One region of the Stenotrophomonas sp. AC248 genome, then DNA from elsewhere that is predicted to be linked to it. Evidence: predicted binding sites of a transcription regulator. Region 1 holds the regulator's gene; each other region holds the start of a gene.
What was found. Region 1 encodes FliA, which starts transcription of late flagellar genes. Its sites were predicted from a motif close to TAAAGTTTNNCNNNCNNNGGCCGATAA; they were not measured.
Positions count from the first base shown of each region.

Region 2: ACZ0AE_RS17535 (methyl-accepting chemotaxis protein) is a predicted target of FliA. The motif match lies at 4,798-4,824, and genes of this name have one in related genera.
Region 3: ACZ0AE_RS18035 (methyl-accepting chemotaxis protein) is a predicted target of FliA. The motif match lies at 4,989-5,015, and genes of this name have one in related genera.

Region 1 covers NZ_OZ409840.1:2,032,055-2,039,279, reverse strand. Annotated here, with positions in the region: gene flhA (flagellar biosynthesis protein FlhA) at 1-1,693, shown strand, start outside; gene flhF (flagellar biosynthesis protein FlhF) at 1,848-3,575, shown strand; gene ACZ0AE_RS09320 (MinD/ParA family ATP-binding protein) at 3,562-4,449, shown strand; gene ACZ0AE_RS09315 (RNA polymerase sigma factor FliA) at 4,446-5,192, shown strand; gene cheY (chemotaxis response regulator CheY) at 5,209-5,601, shown strand; gene ACZ0AE_RS09305 (protein phosphatase CheZ) at 5,601-6,215, shown strand; gene ACZ0AE_RS09300 (chemotaxis protein CheA) at 6,220-7,225, shown strand, end outside.
Region 2 covers NZ_OZ409840.1:3,896,663-3,903,887, forward strand. Annotated here, with positions in the region: gene arcD (arginine-ornithine antiporter) at 459-1,883, opposite strand; gene ACZ0AE_RS17535 (methyl-accepting chemotaxis protein) at 2,041-4,653, opposite strand; gene ACZ0AE_RS17540 (SulP family inorganic anion transporter) at 4,845-6,323, opposite strand; gene ACZ0AE_RS17545 (putative quinol monooxygenase) at 6,571-6,861, shown strand; gene ACZ0AE_RS17550 (DMT family transporter) at 6,883-7,225, opposite strand, start outside.
Region 3 covers NZ_OZ409840.1:4,005,901-4,013,125, reverse strand. Annotated here, with positions in the region: gene ACZ0AE_RS18055 (alpha/beta hydrolase family protein) at 1-861, opposite strand, end outside; gene ACZ0AE_RS18050 (AraC family transcriptional regulator) at 872-1,702, opposite strand; gene ACZ0AE_RS18045 (TonB-dependent receptor) at 1,771-3,822, opposite strand; gene ACZ0AE_RS18040 (arylamine N-acetyltransferase family protein) at 3,984-4,805, opposite strand; gene ACZ0AE_RS18035 (methyl-accepting chemotaxis protein) at 5,044-7,225, shown strand, end outside.

The sequences.
Region 1 (7,225 bases):
CGTGGTGATCACCAAGGGTGCCGGGCGCGTGTCCGAAGTGACCGCCCGCTTCATCCTGGACGCGATGCCCGGCAAGCAGATGGCCATCGATGCCGACCTCAACGCCGGTTTGCTGACGCGCGAGGAGGCCAAGGCCCGCCGCGAGGAAGTGCGTGAGGAAGCCGACTTCTACGGCGCGATGGACGGTGCCAGCAAGTTCATCCGCGGCGACGCGATCGCCGGCATCCTGATCCTGTTCATCAACCTGCTCGGCGGCCTGGCGGTCGGCGTGCTCCAGCACGGCATGCCGTTCGGCGACGCCGCCGCCACCTACACCCTGCTGTCCATCGGTGACGGCCTGGTGGCGCAGTTGCCGGCGCTGCTGGTGTCCTCGGCAGTGGCCATGCTGGTCACCCGCGCCTCGCGCTCGCAGGACATGGCCCAGGCCATGATGGGCCAGGTGTTCGGTCAGTACCGCGCGCTCACCATCGCCGCGGCCATCATGGGCGTGGTCGGGCTGGTGCCCGGCATGCCCAACGTCGCCTTCTTGACGCTGGCCGCCATCCTCGGCTTCGTGGCCTGGAAGGCCTGGAAGAAGAGCACGGCCGCCGCGCGTGCCGCCGAGACGCCGGCCGCCAGCCGCGGCGAGACCCTCGGCCTGCCCGGTGCCACGCCCTCGCCCACCGCCGAACTGACCTGGGACGAACTGCGCCCGGTCGACCCGCTGGGCCTGGAAGTGGGCTACCGGCTGATCCCGCTGGTGGACAAGAACCAGGGCGGCGAACTGATGGCGCGGATCAAGGGGGTGCGGCGCAAGCTCACCCACGACATCGGCTTCCTGATTCCGTCGGTGCACATCCGTGACAACCTGGAACTGCCGGCCACGGCCTACCGCCTGCTGATCCACGGCGTGCCGGTGGCCACCGCTGAAATCCACCCCGACCGCGAACTGGCCCTGGACCCGGGCAGCGCGCTCGGTGCGCTGGAGGGCATCGCCGGCAAGGACCCCGCGTTCGGCCTGGATGCCACCTGGATCCAGCCGCACCAGCGTGCCCACGCCGAAACCATGGGCTACACCGTGGTCGACCCGGCCACCGTGGTAGCCACCCACCTGTCGCACCTGATCCGCGAACACGCGCCCGAACTGCTCGGCCACGAGGAAGTGCAGCAGCTGCTGGCCAACCTGGCCAAGAGCGCGCCCAAGCTGGTCGAAGACCTCACCCCGAAGTCGCTGCCGTTGTCGGCGGTGGTGCGGGTGCTGCAGAACCTGCTGATCGAACGCATTCCGATCCGCCAGCTGCGCAAGATCGTCGAATCGCTGGTGGAGAACGCGCCCATCAGCCAGGACCCGGCCACGCTGACCGCTGCGGTGCGCAACGCACTGGGCCGTTTCATCGTGCAGGAGATCGCCGGCATGTCGGCCGAGCTGCCGGTGTTCACCCTCAACCCGCAATTGGAACGTGTCTTGCAGGAGTCCACACAGGGCAACGGCGCCGCACTGGAACCCGGACTCGCTGAGCGACTGCACCAAAGCCTGGCCGAATGTGTCAGCAAGCAGGAAGCGAAGAATGAGCCGGCGGTCGTGCTGGTACCCGGCCCGGTGCGTGCCGCGCTGGCACGGCTGGTGCGCCACAGCGTCCCCTCGCTGTCGGTGCTGGCCTACAGCGAGGTACCCGAGGACAAACGACTGAAGCTGGTCGGCACGATCAGCTGACGTCGGAACCCCGACGGACATGTGCCAGAAAACAGACACACCCCCATTTCGATATCAACGCAGCAGGACATAAAGGGAAACCCGGACCGTGCAGACCACCGACAACCAGCGCTTCCCTTCCACCACCCCGCCGCCCCAGTCCCGGTACCACAGCATGAAAATCAAACGCTTCGTCGCTCCCGATATGCGCTCGGCCATGAACCTGGTGCGCAAGGAACATGGTCCTGATGCGGTGATCCTGTCGAACCGGCGGATCGAGGAAGGCGTCGAGATCGTGGCCGCGGCGAATTACGACGAAGGTGCGGTGCAGCGTGCGCTGGAAGCAGCGCGCAAGGACGTGGCCCCGGCCCCGGCGCCGCGACCGCGCAATGCCGCCGATGCGGTGATCGCCGCGGTGACCCGTCGCAAGCCGACCGTGGTTGCCGCCGAACCGGTGGCCGCCACCACCTCTGCGGTGGCCGCGCTGGCACGTGCCGCAGTGGGTGCCACCGGTCGTACCCTGGACACCGCCAACGAGATCGTGCCGCCGCCGGGCAGCAGCGGCTTCGCGGCCACCCTGGCCCGCGCCGCCACCGCCCCGGCGGCCGGCATGAGCGCGCTGCCGGAACAGATCTTCGCCCCGTTCAACGTCGAGCAGGCCGCCGCCGCGTCGCCGGCACCGGCACAGGCCGAGCCGGCCGTCGCCACCGTCGCCCCGCCGATCAACCGCGCCCGCTTCATCATCGACCCGCCGCTGGACGACGAACCGCACTTCCAGATGCATGTGCCGGCTGCCGCCGTGGCGATGCCGCCGCTGCCGGTCAGCGTCACCGTGCCGCCGGCCCTGCCGGTCGCCGAGGCCGTCGCCGCCGCCGTGCCGCAGGCGCTGGTCGCCGTCGCCGAAACGCGCGTCGAAAACCCGGCGCCGGCGGCCGTCACGGAACCGGCGCAGGCCCAGCCGCAGCCCGCCGCCGAACTGGTGGTCGTGCAGCGCGATGACGAAGAGATCCGCCAGCTGCGCCATGAAGTGGCCGGCATGCGCCACGTCATCGAGCGCGAAATGCATCGCTTCACCGACGAGCGCCTGCGCGGGTCGCCGGTACGCGCCGCCGCGCTGGACCTGATGGACGAATACGGCTTCGACGCCGGCATCAGCCGCGACGTGGCCATGCAGATCCCGCTGGACACCGAAGCCCACCGTGGCCGCGGGCTGATGCTGGGCCTGCTGTCGCGCAAGCTGCCGATCGCCCCGGTTGACCCGCTGGAGTCCGGCGGTGTGATCGCCCTGGTCGGCCCGACCGGTGCCGGCAAGACCACCACCATCGCCAAGCTGGCCTCGCGCTTCGCCGAGAAGCATGCCGCCCGCGACGTGGCCCTGGTCACCACCGATACCGGCCGCATCGGCGCCCGCGAGCAGCTGTACGGCTTCGGCCGCCAGCTCGGCATCGCGGTGCACGAAGCCAACAGCGGCAGCGACCTGAACCAGCTCCTGGAGCGCCTGCAGGACTACAAGCTGGTGCTGATCGACACCGCCGGGCTGGGCCCGCGCGACCGTGCCCTGGCCGCCCAGCTGCAGTGGCTGCGCGCCGCCGAGCAGATCCGCACCCTGCTGGTGCTGCCGGCCAACACCAGCTTCGGCGACATGGACGAGGTGGTCCGCCGCTTCAGTGCCGCCAACCCGCAGGGCGTGGTGCTGAGCAAGCTGGACGAAACCGGCCGCTTCGGCACCGCCCTGTCGGTGGCCGTGGACCACCGCCTGCCGATCACCTGGGTCACCGATGGCCAGGACGTTCCCGAAGACCTGCACCGGGCCAGTGCCGCCAATCTTGTACTTCGCCTTGAAGATTTGCGCCGCGCGGCCGATATGCCCTGCAACCCGGAGTTGAACCATGCCGTCGCGTGAGTACGCCAAGCTGACCAAGACCTTCCCGTTGTCTGCCACCCGCAGCCAGCCGCTGGGCCCTGTGCGCACCATCGCCGTCACCGGCGGCAAGGGCGGCGTGGGCAAAACCAACGTGTCGGCCAACCTGGCCGTGGCGCTCGCCGACATGGGCAAGCGCACGCTGCTGCTGGACGCCGACCTGGGCCTGGCCAACATCGATGTGATCCTGGGCCTGCAGCCCAAGCTGACCCTGGCCGACCTGGTCGCCGGGCGCTGCACCCTGGATGAAGTGATCATGGAAGGCCCCGGTGGCGTGCTGGTGGTCCCGGCCGCATCGGGTCGCCGGCACATGGCCGAACTGCAGCCGGCCGAGCACGTGGGCCTGGTCAACGTGTTCTCCGAACTGGAGCGCGAGCTGGACTTCATGGTGGTGGACACCGCCGCCGGCATCACCGACGGCGTGCTGACCTTCTGCCAGGCCGCCCAGGACACCGTGGTGGTGGTCTGCGACGAGCCGGCCTCGATCACCGACGCCTACGCCCTGATCAAGGTGCTCTCGCGGGAACGCGGCGTGGACCGCATCCAGGTGGTGGCCAACATGGTGCGCGACCCCAACGAGGGCCGCGTGCTGTACGAAAAGCTGACCCGGGTCTGCGAGAAGTTCCTGGCCGATGTGTCGCTGAACTACCTCGGCTGCGTGCCGCAGGATGACTGGCTGCGCCTGTCGGTGCAGCGCCAGCAGCCGGTGGTCAAGGCCTACCCGTCCAGCCCGGCCGCCCAGGCGATCACCGAGATCGCCCGCCGCACCGCCCGCTGGCAGGCCCCGACCGAGCCGCGTGGTGGGGTCGAATTCTTCCTGGAACGCATCCTCAAGCAACGCGGGGTGACCGCATGAAAGGCGCCGCACAATACAAAGAGGTGCAACGCACCGCCGCCAACGAATGCATTGCCCAGCATTCGGACCTGGTGCGCCGCATCGCCCACCACCTGGCCGCGCGCCTGCCGGCCAGCGTGGAAGTGGATGACCTGATCCAGGCCGGCATGATGGGCCTGATCGAAGCCTCGCGCAGCTACGACGCCGACCAGGGCGCCTCGTTCGAAACCTATGCCTCGATCCGCATCCGCGGCTCGATGATCGACGAGATCCGCCGGGGCGACTGGGTACCGCGTTCGGTGCACCGCCGCGCCCGCGACGCCGCGTCCACCATCCGCCGCCTGGAGCAGAGCACCGGCCGTGCCGCCAGCGCCACCGAAGTGGCCGCCGCCATGGACATGCCGCTGCCGGACTACCTGCGCCTGATGGAAGACGCCGCACGCGGCCAGGTGCTGAGCCTGGAATCGCGGATCGAGGACCAGGGCGAGCTGGACACCGTCGCCCAGGGTGGCCCGACCCCGCAGCAGGTGCTGGAGCGTGGCGAATTCGGCCGCGAACTGGGCAATGCGATCGGCCTGCTGCCCGAACGCGAACAGCTGGTGCTGTCGCTGTACTACGAGCAGGAACTGAACCTGAAAGAGATCGGCGCCGTGCTGGGCGTCAGCGAGTCACGCGTGTGCCAGATCCACGGCCAGGCCGTGCTGCGCCTGCGGGGCCGATTGAAGATCTTCGAGGCGGCCGACGCCGGCCTCGCGAACACTTGATACCGAGGAAAGTGCTTTGAACAAGAACATGCGTATCCTGATCGTCGACGATTTCTCGACCATGCGTCGTATCGTCAAGAACCTGCTGGGCGATCTGGGCTTCACCAATACGGCCGAAGCCGAGGACGGGCATGCCGCGCTGTCGCTGCTGCAGAGCCAGCCGTTCGATTTCGTGGTCACCGACTGGAACATGCCGGTGATGACCGGCATCGACCTGCTCAAGGCGATCCGCGCCGACGCCAAGCTGAAGACCCTGCCGGTGCTGATGGTGACCGCCGAAGCCAAGCGCGAACAGATCATCGAAGCGGCCCAGTGCGGCGTCAACGGCTACATCATCAAGCCGTTCACCGCGCAGACCCTGGAAGAAAAGCTCGGCAAGATCTTCGAACGCCTGGCAGCGAGCGCCTGATGGAAACCCTTCGCGACAAATCCGCGCTGGTCCAGCGCCTGCAGGACGCCCTGGCTGCGCTGGAAAGCGGCGATGAAGCCGGCTGGCGCCGGGAAATCGACGCGCTGGCTGCCTTGCGTACCCAGCCGATGATGGCCGGCCTGAACCGGCTCGCCCGCGAACTTGGCCAGGCCCTGGGCGAACTGCCCAGCCTGCCCAGCGAAGCCGGCGAGCTGGACGATGCCTGCGCGCGCCTGGACCACGTGGTGACGATGACCGAACAGGCCACCCACCGCACCCTGGACCTGGCCGAGGAATGCCGGGCGCTGACCGAACAGCTGCGTGCCAACGGCCTCACCGCCGACCAGGACCAGCAGCTGGACCGGATCCGCCACAACCTCACCGAGATCGCCCTTACCCAGAGCTACCAGGACCTCACCGGGCAGATCATCCGCCGCGTGGTGGGGATCGTGCGTCGCGTGCATGAAGGGTTTGGCGCACTCGGCCTGCCGCCGCAGGACGACACCGCGCACAAGCGTGACAACGGCCTGGCCGGCCCGGCCGTGAGTGGCCTGGACCGTCACCAGGTTTCACAGGTGGATGCTGACGACCTGCTTTCGGATTTGGGGCTGTAACACCATGAGCGCTGTTCCAGACGATATTGCCGCCGATTTCATCCTCGAGGCCCAGGAAATCCTGGACCGCCTTGGCGAACAGCTGGTGTCGCTGGAGCAGTCGCCCCAGGACAGTGACCAGCTCAATGCGGTGTTCCGCGGCTTCCACACGCTCAAGGGCGGTGCCGGCTTCCTCGGCATCCAGGCCATGGTCGAGCTGTGCCATGCCGCCGAGGAAACCCTGGGCATGGCCCGCTCCGGCAAGGCCACGCTGCAGGCCCACCACTTCGACGCCGCCCAGCAATCGCTGGATTACCTGCAGTCGATGCTGGATTCGGTCTCGGCCGGTACCGAGCCGGGCTACGCGCCGCCGGAGCTGATCGCACAGTTCGACGTCAACGGCCCGGCCACCCCGGCCGCTGCCGCGACGCCGGCCACCGGCGAACTGATCAGCGAAGACGAGTTCGAAGCACTGCTCGACACCCTGCACGGCGGCGCTGCCCCGGCAGCGGTGGCCAGGAAGGCCGACGACGGTCTGATCGGCGAAGACGAATTTGAAGCCCTGCTCGACCAGCTGCACGGCGGCGCCGTGCCCGGCGCCAAGCCCGCAGTCGCGGCCGCCCCGCCGCCGCGCGCACCGGCCGCACCGCCGGCCAAGCCGGCCGCCAACAAGCCGGTGGCCGAGGCCGAGCACACCGTGCGCGTGGACACCAAGCGCCTGGACGCCATCGTCAACCTGATCGGCGAACTGGTGCTGTCACGCAACCGCCTCAAGACCCTGCGTGCGCGCCTGCACGACGAAGAACTCGACCGCGCCGTCTCCACCCTGGACATCGCCACCGCGCGCCTGCAGTCGGCGGTGATGCGCACCCGCATGCAGCCGGTGGGCAAGGTGTTCTCGCGCTTCCCCAAGGTGGCGCGCGACGTGGCGCGCAACCTGAAGAAGGAAGTGGAACTGGAGCTGGTCGGCGCTGAAACCGAGCTCGACCGCAACCTGGTCGAGGCCCTGGCCGACCCGCTGGTGCACCTGG
Region 2 (7,225 bases), 1.9 Mb from region 1:
TTTCCAAGCGCAGCTGTCGGCGGGTCGGGCGCTGGGGCCCCCTGCCCTTTCCGGCGACGCCCCCGGCGTCGGCCTGCGGCCGCCACCTCCTCCTTTATTTCGCCTCCAAGGGCATGGGGCCCCAGCGCCCGACCCACCGACAGCCACAAAAAAGCGTGACTTCCCCAACCTGCACCGCAAGCCGAGCCCCTTAGCAGCCGGTAGGCCCCTGGGCAAAATAAAGGAGGAGGCCGCCCCGCGGCCGGGGGACATTTGCACCTGGGGCCTACCGGCTGCTACGGGGCCCTCACGCTCGCGACCGGCCGATCGGAGACGCCAGCCGCGGCGCCTTGCACACCCGGCCACGCGCGCAGCCTCGTGCTCACGCTTCGACGGCCCTTGCAACAAGACGCTTCCCTCAGGCGTCCGTACCAACCAACGGTTGGTACCTACCGGTTTGGCGCGATGCGGCGCGCGCCTCAGCCCAACGCCAAGTGGCCGTGCCACAGGCCCCACACCGCCGCCAGCGACACCGCCAGCACGCACACCGCGATCACCCGCTCCACCGGGGTGAACACCGGCTGCCCGCGCTGCCGCTTGGCCTGCGCGAACATCAACATGCCCGGTGCATACAACAGCGCCGACAGCAGCACCTGCGTCACCCCGCCGGCATACACCAGCCATAGCGCGTACACCGTGGCCAGCACCGCAATCACCAGATCGCGCCGGCGCGGTGCCGAAGGGTCGGCGTACCCTTCACCACGCCAGGCCACCAGCACCCCGTAGGCGGCCGAGAACAGGTACGGCACCAGCGCCATCGATGCACCCAGCAGCACCAGGCTGGTATAGGTGCTGGCACTGAACAGCGTGATCAACAGGAACAGCTGGATCAGCCCATTGGTCAGCCACAACGCGTTGGCCGGCACATCGTTGGCGTTCTGCCGGGCCAGGAAGGCCGGCATGGTGCCGTCGCCGGCAGCGGCGTGCAGCACTTCGGCACACAGCAGCACCCAGGCCAGCAACGCCCCCAGCACCGACACGACCATGCCGATGATGATCAGGCGCGCGCCCCACGGGCCGACGATCGCCTCCAGCACGAACGCCATCGACGGATTGTGCAGGTGTGCCAGCTGTTGCTGGCCCAGCACGCCCATCGACAGCAGGTTGACCAGCATCAGCAGCGCCAGCACGCCCAGGAAGCCGATCACCGTGGCCCGGCCGACATCGGCGCGGCGTGCCGCCCGGCGCGAATAGATGCTGGCGCCTTCGATGCCGATGAACACCCACACGGTGATCAGCATCATCCCGCGCAACTGCCCGCCAAGGCCGCCCAGCGACAGCGTGCCCCAGAAGTCCGCAGTGAAAACCTCCAGCCGGAAGCCGACGGCGGCGATCACCACGAACACCACGATCGGCACCACCTTGGCCACCGTCACCACCGCGTTGATCAGCGCCGCCTGGCCGATCCCGCGCAGGACCATGGCGTGCATGGCCCACAACAGGACCGACGCACAGGCGATGGCCTGCCAGGTATTGCCCTCGCCGAAGGCCGGCACGAAGTAGCCCAGCCCGCTGAAGATCAGCACGAAGAAGCTGACGTTGCCCAGCAGCGAGCAGATCCAGTAGCCCCACGCCGACGAAAAGCCGATGTAGTCACCGAAGCCTGCCTTGGCATAGGCGTAGATGCCGGCATCCAGCTGCGGCTTGCGATTGGCCAGGTTCTGGAACACGAACGCCAGCATCAACATGCCCAGGCCGCTGATGGTCCAGCCCAGCAGCGCAGCCCCCGGACCGGCGCTGCGGGCGATGTTCTGCGGCAGCGAGAAGATGCCCGCGCCCACCATCGACCCCACCACCAGGGCGGTCAGTGCGGCCAGGCCAAGCCGGTTGGAGGGCGCAGTCATGCGTGCACCGACGACAACGCCGCGGGGTCACCAGTACATGGCGGGGAGCGTGCAGTGCGTGCCATCCAACGTCCTGTGCGTGGCAGGTGCAGGGGCACCTGCCGTGTTCCAGGCACAGTCTAGCCGAGCGCGCGGCGGGCTCCGCCGCGCGCCGGGATCAGAACGTCTGCCAGTCGTCGCCGGCCAGCGCCGGCGCACGCGGGGCGCCGCGTGCCGCGACGACGGCACGCTTGGCCGGCGGCGCCGCGTGCGGGCGGGACGCAGGGGCCGGGGAGGCAGCGGCATCGATACGGAAGATCGCCACGGCGGTGCCCAGGTGCTGGGCCTGCTCTTCCATCGCACGGGCGGCCGCGGTGGCTTCTTCCACCAGCGCGGCGTTCTGCTGGGTGGTTTCGTCCATCTGGGTGATGGTCTGGTTGACCTGCTCGATACCGGCCGACTGCTCCTTCGACGCCGCCGAGATCTCGGCCATGATGTCGTTGACCCGGCGCACGCCACTGACGATTTCCTGCATGGTGTCACCGGCGGTGCGCACCAGTGCCGAGCCCTGGGTGACCTGGCTGACCGAGTCGTCGATCAAGGTCTTGATCTCCTTGGCCGCACCGGCCGACCGCTGCGCCAGCGCGCGCACTTCGGAGGCCACCACCGCGAACCCGCGACCCTGCTCACCGGCGCGGGCCGCTTCAACGGCGGCGTTCAAGGCCAGGATGTTGGTCTGGAAGGCGATGCCATCGATCACCGAAATGATCTCGGCGATGCGCTTGGACGAGGCCTCGATGCCCACCATGGTGGTGACCACCTGGCCCACCACCTGCCCGCCCTGCGACGCCACCTCGGCCGCGTTGGCCGCCAGCGTATTGGCCTGCACGGCGTGATCGGTGTTCTGGCGCACGGTGGAGGTCAGTTCCTCCATCGAGGCGGCGGTTTCTTCCAGGCTGGCCGCCTGCTGCTCGGTGCGGCGCGACAGGTCGCTGTTGCCCGAAGCAATCTCGCCGGCGGCCAGGTTGATGCTGGCCGTGGCCTGCTGGATGCGGCCCACGATGTCGGTCAGCTGGGTCACGGTGGTGTCGGCGTCGTCGCGCATCTGCGCGAACACGCCATGGAACTGCCCGTGCATGCGCGCGGTAAGGTCACCGGCGGCGATCGACCGCAGCAGCGCGGAAATCTGCTGCAGGTTGTCGTCGCTGACCTGCATCATGGTGTTGAGGTTTTCGACCATGCCGCGGAAGTCGTGGTCGAAGCGCACCACATCGCCACGCTGGCTGAAATCGCCCAGCGCGGCAGCACCGGCCAGGTCGCGGATCTGGGTGTTGATCGCGCGCAGGTTGGCCTTGGTGGTGTCCATCGCCTCGGTGAAGCGCGCCTGCTCGCCCGGCAGGCGGTCCATATCCTGGGACAGGTCGCCCACCGCGTACCGCTGCATCACTTCCACCAGGCGGCGGGTGACGGCGATGTTCGCGCCCACCAGCTGGTTGGTGTCGCCCACCATCCGCCCGTATTCGCCCGGGAAGGACTGGGCGTCCATGCGGTAGCTGAGCTCACCGGCTTCATGCCGCTGCGCCATTTCGCCCTGTGCAGCCATCACCGCGCGCACCTGGCTGCGCATGCGCTGCATCGATTCGAGCAGGCGCCCCACTTCGTCGTTGCGCGGCGGCGGCAGCGCGGTATCCAGGCGGCCTTCGGCAACATCGGCCGACAGCCGTACCGCTTCGGCCAGCGGACGGATCGCCTGGCGGCGCAGCAGTACGTAGACGCTGGCGCTGAGCACCAGCGCCGCGCCCAGGCCCACGGCCAGGATGATCCACAGCAGCGAACGCGCCTGTGCGGTGATCAGGTCGTGCGGCACCACCACACCCAGGGCGAAGCGCTCCTGGCTGGTGCCGATGCGCAGCGGCACATACGCCTTCACGTTGCCGGCCGCGTCCACGCTGAAGTCTTCGTAGGGCTTGTCGGCGCCCACCGCGGCCAGGATCCGGCGGGTGGTGGCATCGTCGCGACGCTTGCCGATCTCCTTGGCATCCTGGGCAGCCAGGACGATGCCACCCGGGGAAATCAGTTCGACGTGGCCTTCGCCCATCGGGCGCAGCGCCGCCAGGCGCTCCTGCAGCGCGGCCAGGCCGAAGTCGACGGTGACCGCGCCGAGGAAGGTGTCCTTGTCCAGCACCGGGGTGGACAGGGTGGTCATCAGCACGGGCTTGCCGGCGATCTCGTAGCTGTACGGTTCGGCCACGGTCTGGCGCTTCAAGGAGCGCGGGCGCAGGTACCAGTCGCCATCACCGGGGACGTCGTAGCCCTTCAGCGGATCCTGCTTGGGCGTGCCGTCCTGCCAGGACCAGTAGCTCATGAAACGGCCCGTCGCGTCGTGTGCTTCCGCATCGACGAACTCGCTGTCCTTGCCATCGAAGGCCTGCGGCTCCCACAGCGTGCCCAGCCCCACCCACTCCGGGTGCGAGCGCAGCTGCTGTTCGATCACGTGCGATGCAGTGGCCCGGGTCAAGCCGCCGGCCGCGTGCTGCACCACCAGGCTGTCAGCCAGCGCCTGGCTGGTGGAAAACGCGGCGGCCAGGTCGGCACCGACCCGGCGTGATTCGGCATTGGCCTCGCTCTGCATGGTCTGCCGCGAAGAGTCGATCAGCGCCTGGCTGGCTTCGCGGTAGCTGATGGCAGCGGTGATGCCGAAGCAGAGCATGGCGATCAGCGCGGTCCCCAGCATCAGCCGGTTGGCGATGCTTCCGGGGCGCTGGGAAGAGGTCGGGCGGGACGCAGGCATGGGGGCGGTTCCGGGAAAAGGGTCGGATCAGCGGTCGCCTGGGGGCGCCACTACGGCTTCGCGCAGTCCATTGCGGTCCGGGTGGCGCGGTGCAACTCACGGCCAGCCCTTGCCCCGATCGCAGACATCGGGGCATTGAGCTGGATAACGGCGCTGGCGCGCCGATGTTGAGGACCGTTTCCTGACCCCGTTCAGTGTTCGCCGGGGCGCGCGGCCGCGTGGCCGGTCGAACGCCCCACGCGCTCGACCAGGGTCTGGCTGGCCGCGTTGAGCCCGCGCACCTCCACCTCGGCGCCATGGGCGCGCAGCTTGTCCACCACCCGCTCCAGCGCCGCCACTGCGCTGAGGTCCCAGAAGTGCGCGTGGGTCAGGTCGATCACCACCCGCCCCGGCACCTGCTGCAGGTCGATACTGGCTGCGAACTGCCCGGCCGAGGCAAAGAACACCTGGCCGCTGACCGTGTACACGCGGGTGCCGTCGGCCAGCACCGTATCGCCCACCTGCAGCAGGCGCCCCACCTTGCGGGCGAAGAACAGCGCCGACAGCAACACCCCGGTCAGAACGCCCTTGGCCAGATCGTGGGTGGCCACGGTCACCACCACGGTGGCGATCATCACCACCGAGGAGCTCTTCGGGTGCTGGCGCAGTTCCTGGAAGGAGCGCCAATGGAACGTGCCGATGCTGACCATCACCATCACCGCGACCAGCGCGGCCATGGGGATCTGCCGCACCCACTCGGCGCCGTACACCACCAGCAGCAACAGCAGCACGCCGGCCACCAGGCACGACAGCCGCCCGCGCCCGCCGGACGACACGTTGATCACCGACTGGCCGATCATCGCGCAGCCGCCCATGCCGCCGAACAACCCGGCGGTGATGTTGGCCAGGCCCTGCCCGGCGCACTCGCGGTTGCGCTGGCTGGGCGTGTCGGTCATGTCCTCCACGATCTGCGCGGTCATCATCGACTCCAGCAGGCCCACCACCGCCAGCGTGGCCGACACCGGCAGCAGCAGGCGCAGCGTGTCCCAGGTAAGCGGCACGTCGGGGAACAGGAACACCGGCAGGCTGTCGGGCAGCACGCCCATGTCGCCCACGGTGCGCACGTCCCAGTGCAGGCCGATCGACAGCGCGGTGAGCACCACGATCGCCACCAGCGGCGAAGGCACCGCGCGCGTCACCCGCGGCAGCAGGTAGATGATGGCAAGCCCGGCCGCGCAGACGGCCCACACGTGCCAGGAGCGCCCGATCAGTTCCGGCATCTGCGCCAGGAAGATCAGGATCGCCAGCGCGTTGACGAACCCGGTGATCACCGAGCGCGACACGAAGCGCATCAGCACGCCCAGCTTCAATGCCCCGGCCAGTACCTGCAGCAGCCCGGCCAGAATGGTGGCCGCCAGCAGATACTGCAGGCCATGGTCCTTGACCAGGTCCACCATCACCAGCGCCATCGCACCGGTGGCCGCCGAAATCATGCCCGGGCGGCCGCCGGCGATGGCGGTGACCACCGCGATGCAGAACGAGGCATACAGCCCCACCTTGGGGTCGACCCCGGCGATGATCGAAAACGCGATCGCCTCGGGGATCAGGGCCAGCGCGACCACGGTACCGGACAGCAGGTCACCGCGGATATTGCCGAGCCATTGCTGGCGCAGCGGGTAGGAAACAGACATGGGCAGACTCCGCGCACCGGCGATACGCACGGCGCGCTGTGTGATGAAGACAGGACACTCCCTGGAACCCGGCAGTGGCACGGGCGCGTGGTGAACGCGGTATCAGGGTGGGGTCATCACAATCCAGCGGGGCGGGCAAAGGCGGCGCGCAGGATAGCGCAGCGGTGGGGCCGGCTCAAACGCCGGTTGACCACCGCCGCGCGCCGCGCGCACGATGCCCGCTGATTCCTCGTGGCAGGTGGCAGGCATGTACGGCTTGATTGGCAGGATGTTGATCGCACCCGGGCAGCGCGACGCGGTCATCGCGATCCTGCAGGAAGGCACCGATGCCATGCCCGGTTGCCGCAGCTACGTGGTGGCCCGCGATCCCACCGATGCCGATGCGCTCTGGATCACCGAGGTGTGGGACAGCCAGGACCACCATCGCGCGTCGCTGGCACTGCCTGCGGTACAGGCCGCGATCGCCAGGGCCCGGCCGCACATCACCGGGTTCGGCGAACGCTTCGAGACCGAGCCGGTGGGGGGCGTGGGTCTTTAGAGCCCTACGCCCGGCCGCAGCTCAGCGGGCAAACCGCCGGGCCCCGGCCACGCAGCTCACCGCACACACGGTGACCGCCAGCATCGTCCAGCTCACCTGTTCGTGCAGCAGCAGGGCCGCCAGGCCCAGCCCGAAGAACGGCTGCAGCAACTGCAGCTGGCCCACCGCGGCGATGCCTCCCTGGGCCAGCCCGCGATACCAGAACATGAAGCCGACCAGCATGCTGAACACCGACACGTAGGCCAGGCTCCACCAGGCCGGCGCGCCGATGGTGGCCAACGTGGGCGGCCAGCGCACCCACATCAGCGGCACCATCAGCGGCAACGCCAGCAGCAGCGCCCAGCTGATCACCTGCCACCCACCC
Region 3 (7,225 bases), 2.0 Mb from region 1:
CGCATCGGCGTCGCCAAGCAGAATCGACACCGGCTGCGGCAGTGCGCGCAGCTGCGCCGGCGTAAACGCCTGCACGATGGCCGGTGCCATCAGGAAGGCGGCACGCACACCGGGCACGCCGAGGTCATCGCCTGCCTGCGCCATGTAAGGCGCCAACGCGGGCGTCGCCGCTGCGTCGATGCGGGCCTGCAGCGTGGAGGCGGGCATTTCCAGCTGCGGCTGGCACACCCCGTCATCCGGGGTGGCGCGGCAGAACGCCAACAGGTGGGCCATGTCGACGCGGGCACCGGCGGCGGCCAGCGCGGTGAAGCCGCCGGCGGAAAAACCGGCCACCCCCAGGCGCGTGGCATCCACGTGCGCCCCAAGCTGCGGGTCGGCCTGCACTGCGGCGAGGGCGGCCTTGAGGTCCTCGGCCCGTTCCCAGATCAGGATGCTGCCGGCCAGCGTCATCGGCTCCACGCCGTTGTTGCCCGGGTGGTCCACCGCGATCACCAGATAGCCGGCCCGTGCCATGGCAATGCCGAACCAGCCCATCATCCGCGCGCTGCCGCCATTGCCGTGCGACAGCAGCAGGGTGGGCAGGGCACCCGGCGCAATGGGCGCGTCGACGGCGGCGCTGCCCACGTTGAACAGCGGGGCGTCCGGTGGCCCGATGGTGATGGGCCGCTCGCGCGCACCGGGCGCAGCCGGGTACCACACGGTGTAGCGCAGGCCGTCGTGATGCGCGGCATCGCGCACCGCGGCGCTGGCGCTGCGGGTCTGGCCATGGCGCTCGCCGACAACGGCAGGCGCGGGCGCTGCCAGCGAGGGGGCACTGGCCAGGCAGAGCAGCAGGGTCAGGCAACGGGCAGGCACTCGCATCGGCGTTCTCTCAGGTAGGGTCGGTGTCGGCCAGGGGCAGCCAGATTTCCACGCCGCCGTGGCCGCTGTGGGCGTCAAACCGTGCGTCGTAGCGTTCCAGCTCCGGCGCATCGGCCAGGCTCAGCCCGGACGCGGGCAGGTAATGGTTCAACAACCAGTACCAGGTGGAGCGGATCGCCGAGATGTGGCCGGCGTGCCATGCCACCACGTAACGGTGGGCGGGAATGCGCACGGTCTGCCAGCCGTCCGGCAGCGCCGCGAAGCCGGCCACGCCGATGCCGGCGATATAGTCGAAGCTGCCGTCATCGTCGCTGTTGCAGCACACGCCGTAGCTCACCTCCGGTGCGCTGGGGCAGTGCAGTGCCAGCCGTTGCCATTGCGAGGGAATGGCGGCCACCGACGCGCCGTGGTGGCGCGCGCCGATTCCGGCTACCAGCAAGGTGTCGGCGTTGACGATGCGCGGTGGCTGCGCGCAGGGCAGGGCATCGTCGTGCAGCTTGATCGCCTCCACCAGCGCGATGCTGTCCAATCCTTGCGCGCGCACCTGTTCCGGCGGGCGGCCGAACTGCTCGGAGAATGCACGGGTGAAGGTGGGATGTGAGGCATAGCCTGCGTCCAGCGCGACTTGCAGGATGTCGCGCGCGCCGCCGGCCAGTTGCCGCGCCGCTTCGCTCAGGCGTCGCCCGCGCAGGTAGCGCACCAGCGAGGTGCCGGTGCTGGCCTGGAACACGCGGGACAGGTGGAACGGCGATACCCCCACCACGCGCGCCACGTCGGCCAGGGCGATCGGCGCGGCGTGGTGGCTTTCGATGTACCACAGGGCCCTGCGTGCCGCGCTCATGCCGCCTTCCGGATCGGGACAGGCACGCAGCGTAGCCCAGCATCGCCAGGGCCGCTTGGCCGTTCTTGCTACAGCGTGAGGTTCAACGACACGAACAGGCTGCGTCCCGGAGCCGGCGAGAACATCGGCTGGTCATTGCCGCCCCAGAAGAAATTGTCGTACCACGCGTAGGCGTAGGTGCGGCCGGTGAGGTTTTTCACCTGCACGTCCACGCTGAGCCGCTCCGACACCGCGTAGCCGGCGCTGGCGTCCAGCACCGCGAAGCCGCCAAAGCGACCGTGCTGGTTGCGTTCTTCGATGTAGTAGTCGCCTTGCCGGCGGCCCTGCATGCCGAAGCGCCAGCGCGCATCGGGGCGGTAGTCGGCCCCGATGTTGGTGATGTGGCGCGGCGTGGCCAGCACCTCGTTGCCGGCTAGCGAGCGGCCGTCGGCGGTGAACGCGCTGATCACCTTGGCCTGCTGGATGGCGTGCGATGCCCAGAGCGTCCAGTGCGCGTTCACGCGTGCATTGAACTGCAGGTCCACGCCGCGTCGCCGGGTCTGGCCCAGGCCGACGGTGGTGCCGGTGGCGGGCATGTTGGCCACTTCATCGGTGGCGTCCTGCTGCCAGGCGGCGACACGGGCCTGGATGCCGTCGGCCGGGCTGAAGCTGATGCCCAGTTCCTTGCCGGTGTTGATCGACGGGCGGAAGGCGGCCTGCCCGCTGGTCATGTAGGCCGGGGCGGTGGACCCGGTCAGCACCTGGAAGGTGCGGCCCCAGTTGGCATACACGTTGAGCGAGGGGGTGAACGCGTACGCCACGCTGAGCTTGGGTTGGTCTATCCAGCCGGAGCGCTGCAACGGCGCGCGGACGCCGCCGGGCAGGTGGGTGTCGCCCGAGAACCGGTCCACCCGCCACGCCGGGACGATCTTCAACGCGGGTGTCGGCTGGATCACGGCCTGCAGGTAGCCGCCGACGTTGTCCAGGGAATAGCGGTCATCGTTCTGGATGCGCGCCGGTACGGCATCGAAGTCGGTCGGGATGCCGTAGGCGTAACGCAGTCGCCGGTACGCGTTGTCCTGCTGTTCGGCGTTGATGCCGCCAGCCACGGTGAGCCGCTCGCTGGCGCGCCAGGTCAGGGTGCTCAGCAGCCCCGTCTGCCGTTCGTCCCACTGCCGGCGCTGGCGCGGCGCGTTGCCGGGTCGGTAGTCGGTGAAGGTCACCTGGCGATCGTCCTCGTACCGGTTGTAGTACAGCCGGTTGCTGAGCTGCAGGGTATCGGTGAGGCGCAGGTCGAGGTGCGCGCCGAGGGTGTGCATGTCGCGCACATCGCCATCGTTGGCATTCTTGCGCGGCGATGCGCGGCGTGCGTTGGCCAGTTCGGTGGCGGTGAGGAAGCCGGGTTCGTCGGCAACGTGGTGGTACACGCGTGCGACCAGGCCGGCCTTGAGCACGTCCTCGTCGCTGCCGATGAACCATTTGCCGCCCAGCGAGTACTTGCGCGACCGGTCGTGGTCGCGATAGCCGTCCGAGGCCTGGGTGCCGATGAAGTAGTTCTGTGCCACACCGTTGGCCTCGCGACCGAGCGCGACCTGCACTTCGCGGCTCTCGAAACTGCCGACGCTGAGCCGGGCATCGGTGTAGGTGCCGCCCTGGCGGGTGCCGATGTTGATGTTGCCGCCGATGTTGTGCAGGCCGTAGCGCGGGTCGTTGGTGCCGCGCACCACTTCGATGTAGTCGATGTCCAGCGGGAAGATCATGTCCACGAAGCGCTGGTTGCCGCTGTTGACGTTGCTGGGAATGCCGTCGATCAGGATCTTGATGCCGTTGATGTAGCCCTCGCCGTTGAACGCACGGAAGCTGGCTTTGCCGGACTCGGCGCCCTGGCGGGTTTCGGTAAGCTGGATGCCCGGCATCTGCCCCAGCAGTTCCCAGCTGTTGCCGACGTTCTTGTGCGCGATCTGGTCGGCGCCCATCACATCCACCGAGGTCAACACCTGGCGCGACGCCAAGGGGCCGGTGCTGCCCTTGCGGGCTTCCACGCTGCCGAGGGTGACGGCCGAACCAGGGGGCGGGCTGGCCGCCGCGTCGGGGGCGCACAGGGTGGCCAGCAGGGCGGAGGCCAGGGCATGGGTTTTCATGGGGAAGCGGCGTCAGGCAGTCTCGATATAGAAATGATATAACATTGCAACAGTGGTGGCCCACCCCCGCTGCCAGCCGTAGGCCATCTGTGAGCCCTCGCTACGGAACCGCGACGCGCCTGCAAGGCGATGTCATCCCGTGCCGGCTTGCGTGAGCGGGCTCACGCCACCCCGCGCAACCACGCCGTGATCGCCTCGCGCAGCCGTGGATGCGCGGGCACGGTGATGCCGAACGCCTCGTGCAGCACGGTCAGCACATCGTCGGTGCCGTTGAGCATGCGGCGCTCGCTGGGCTGCCCGCGGCGGTGCACGGTGTAGGCCCCGGCGCCGATCGTGCGGCGCCCGTCCGGCCCGGCCAGGGCGACCCGCAGCTGTCCGGGGAAGGAGGAGTGCGGGTGCGTGCACACATACCAGTTGCCCACCTCATGGTCGATGGGGGCCTGCACCTGCAGGTCGAAGTGGTAGAGCGGCCTCCACTCGCCGGCGATGTCCACCCGCAGCAGGAACTGGTCGTGCTGCTGGTCCAGCCGATAGTGCTCGTGCGGCGTGGCCTGGGCGAACCGATGGTCCAGCCGCAGCGGACCGGTCGGCGTGTTGCCACCGAAGCCGACGTCGGCGATGTAGTCCACCGCGTCGATCCGCACCAGCACCAGCATGTGGGTGCGCGCGGTGGGGGCGTCATCGGTGCGCCCCATGACCACGCGCGCGGCAAGGGCGCGGGCGTCGAAGCCCAGGTGCTGCAGCAGCGCCAGGAACAGCCCGTTGAGCTCGTAGCAGTACCCGCCGCGTCCTTCGCGCAGCAGCTTGTGCGCCACGCTGGGCAGGTCGATGGCCACCGCATCGCGCAGCAGCGTGGTGAGCGTCTCGAACGGGAACGTGGCGTTGTGACGTTCCTGCAGCAGCGCCAGCGTGGCCAGGGTAGGGGGCGGTGGCGCCGCCACGCCGAGGCGGGCCAGGTAGTCGCGACAGGTTTGCGGGTCCATGGGCAGGGGCCATGCGGGAAGGTGACGCCACTGTGGCGGCTCAACCGTGGTTGAGGTCAAGCACGGGCGATCGAACGCTGAATCGCACCCGCGGAATGCCCGCCACCGTCATCTTGCCGTCGCTTGCCGCCGCTACAAGGGGCGGGGGTGGCAGTGCGCTGCGGCCGGTTCGAAAATGCAGCCTAAAGACCGCCTGTTTCCGGCCGATACCGATGCGTCAATCCGCCTGGAGCATCTGATGTCGGTCGTCCCCCGCCGCCCGTTGTCCCGGTTCGCCCGCTTGGGTGAACACCTTCCACGTCCCGGTTTCAGCCGCGCCATCGGCGCGCTGCGCCGGCTCAGTGTGGCACGCAAGCTCAAGGCCGCGCTGCTGGTCTGTGGCAGCGGCCTGCTGGTCGTGGCGCTGGTCTACGCAGGTACCCGCTACAGCAGCGAGCGTGCCGCCGCCACGTTCGCCGCCCACCAGCAGAACGCCGCGCTGGCCAGCGCACTGGCCACCCAGGTGGCCGAAGCCCGCCGCCTGCAGACCCGCTATGCCATCCACTTCGACGCTGCCGACCGCGGCGCCCTGCAGCAGGCCCAGCAGCAGCTGCAGCAGTCGCTGCAGGCGTTGCAGCGCGCCCCGCACGACCGCGGTACCGCAGCCGCGTTGACCGCACTGGCGGCGCGCGCCCAGGAATTCACTGCCGGCATTGCGGCGCTGAACGACCGCGCCGACGAGATGGGGCGCGGCGACGCCGGACTGCGCGCGCAGCTGGACGCCAGCGCCGCAGCGCTCGATACCCTGCTCACCGACGCCGCCTACCTGCCATTGGCGCTGCAGTGGCAACGCATGCGGCGGCAGGAAGCGCTGCTGTTGCTTACCGGTGATGCGGTGCACACCGACCAGGCCAGCGAAGCCAAACTGCCGTTCGACCTCGCGGTGTCGGCCTCGGGCCTGGCCGGTCCCACCCAGGACGCGCTGCGTGCCGCAATGGACGATTACCAAGGCGCGTTGCTGGCCTACACCGCCGCACGGGTGGGGTTGGACGTGGAGGCGATGGCGCTCACCGATACCGCCGCGCAGGTCGCGCCCGCGCTGCAGCACCTGCAGCAGGCGCAGGCGGCCGCGCTTGCCGCAGCACGCGCACGCCAGCAGGCCCAGGCACGGGCGATGACCGTGCTGTTCGCCGCGACGCTGGCGCTGGTGGCACTGGTGCTGATCGCCAGCCTGGTGCTGGTCATGCGGGCCGTCCGCCAGCCCATCACCGACACCCTGCGGTTTGCCGAGGACATCGCCGAGGACCGGCTCGACAGCGTGCTTGCGGTGCACAACCCGCACGACGAGATCGGCCAGTTGGCGCAGCGCCTGATCCACATGCAGCAGCGGCTGCGCGAGCGCATCCAGGCCGAGCGCGCCAGCGCCCAGGACAACACCCGCGCCCGCCAGGCATTGGACAGCGCCCAGGCCTGCGTGATGGTGCTCGACCCGGACGGGCGCATCGGCCTGCTCAACCGCGCGCTGCTGGCCGAACTGGCCACGCAGGAAACCCAATGGCGCGGCCAGCCCGCCGCCGTACTGCACCCGGTGTTCCAACGCATCGTGGCGCAGCTGCACGGCAATGCGGCGTCCAGCCACGAGATCCTGCATGCGGGCATCGGCTACCAGCTGGTGGTCAATCCCATCCTCGACCACGACCAGCTGCTCGGCGCGGCCGTGGAGTGGCGCAGCCGCGCGCTGGAAACCACCGTGGAAACCGAGGTGGCCGCGCTGGTCGATGCCGCCGCGCAGGGCCAGCTGCACGGTCGCATCGACACCACCGGCAAGCAGGGCTTCGTGCACACGCTGGCGGTCAGCATCAACCGCCTGCTGGATACCTTCCAGGGCAATCTGTCCGGTGTGCAGGCGGTGCTGTCCGGGTTGGCCCAGGGCGACCTGCGCGTGCGCATGCAGGGCCAGTTCCAGGGCGTGTTTGCCCACCTGCGCGATGATGCCAACGCCACCGTGCAGCAGTTGACCGACATCGTGGCGCGCATCCAGCACGCGTCATCGGCCATCGACCACGCCGCCGGCGAAATCGTGGCCGGCAACCAGGAGCTGGCCGGGCGTACCGAGCGCCAGGCCGCGCACCTGGAAGAAACCGCCTCGTCGATGGAAGAACTTACCGCCACCGTGCGCCAGAACGCCGACGCCGCCCAGCAGGCCAACCAGCTGGCGCTGCAGGCCACCGGCGTTGCCCAGCAGGGCGGCGCCTCGGTGGCGCAGGTGGTGGCCAGCATGCGCGACATCGCCGACGCGTCGCGGCGTATCGCCGACATCACCGGGGTCATCGACGGCATCGCCTTCCAGACCAACATCCTGGCCTTGAACGCGGCGGTGGAGGCGGCGCGGGCCGGCGAGCAGGGCCGCAGCTTCGCCGTGGTGGCCAGCGAAGTGCGCC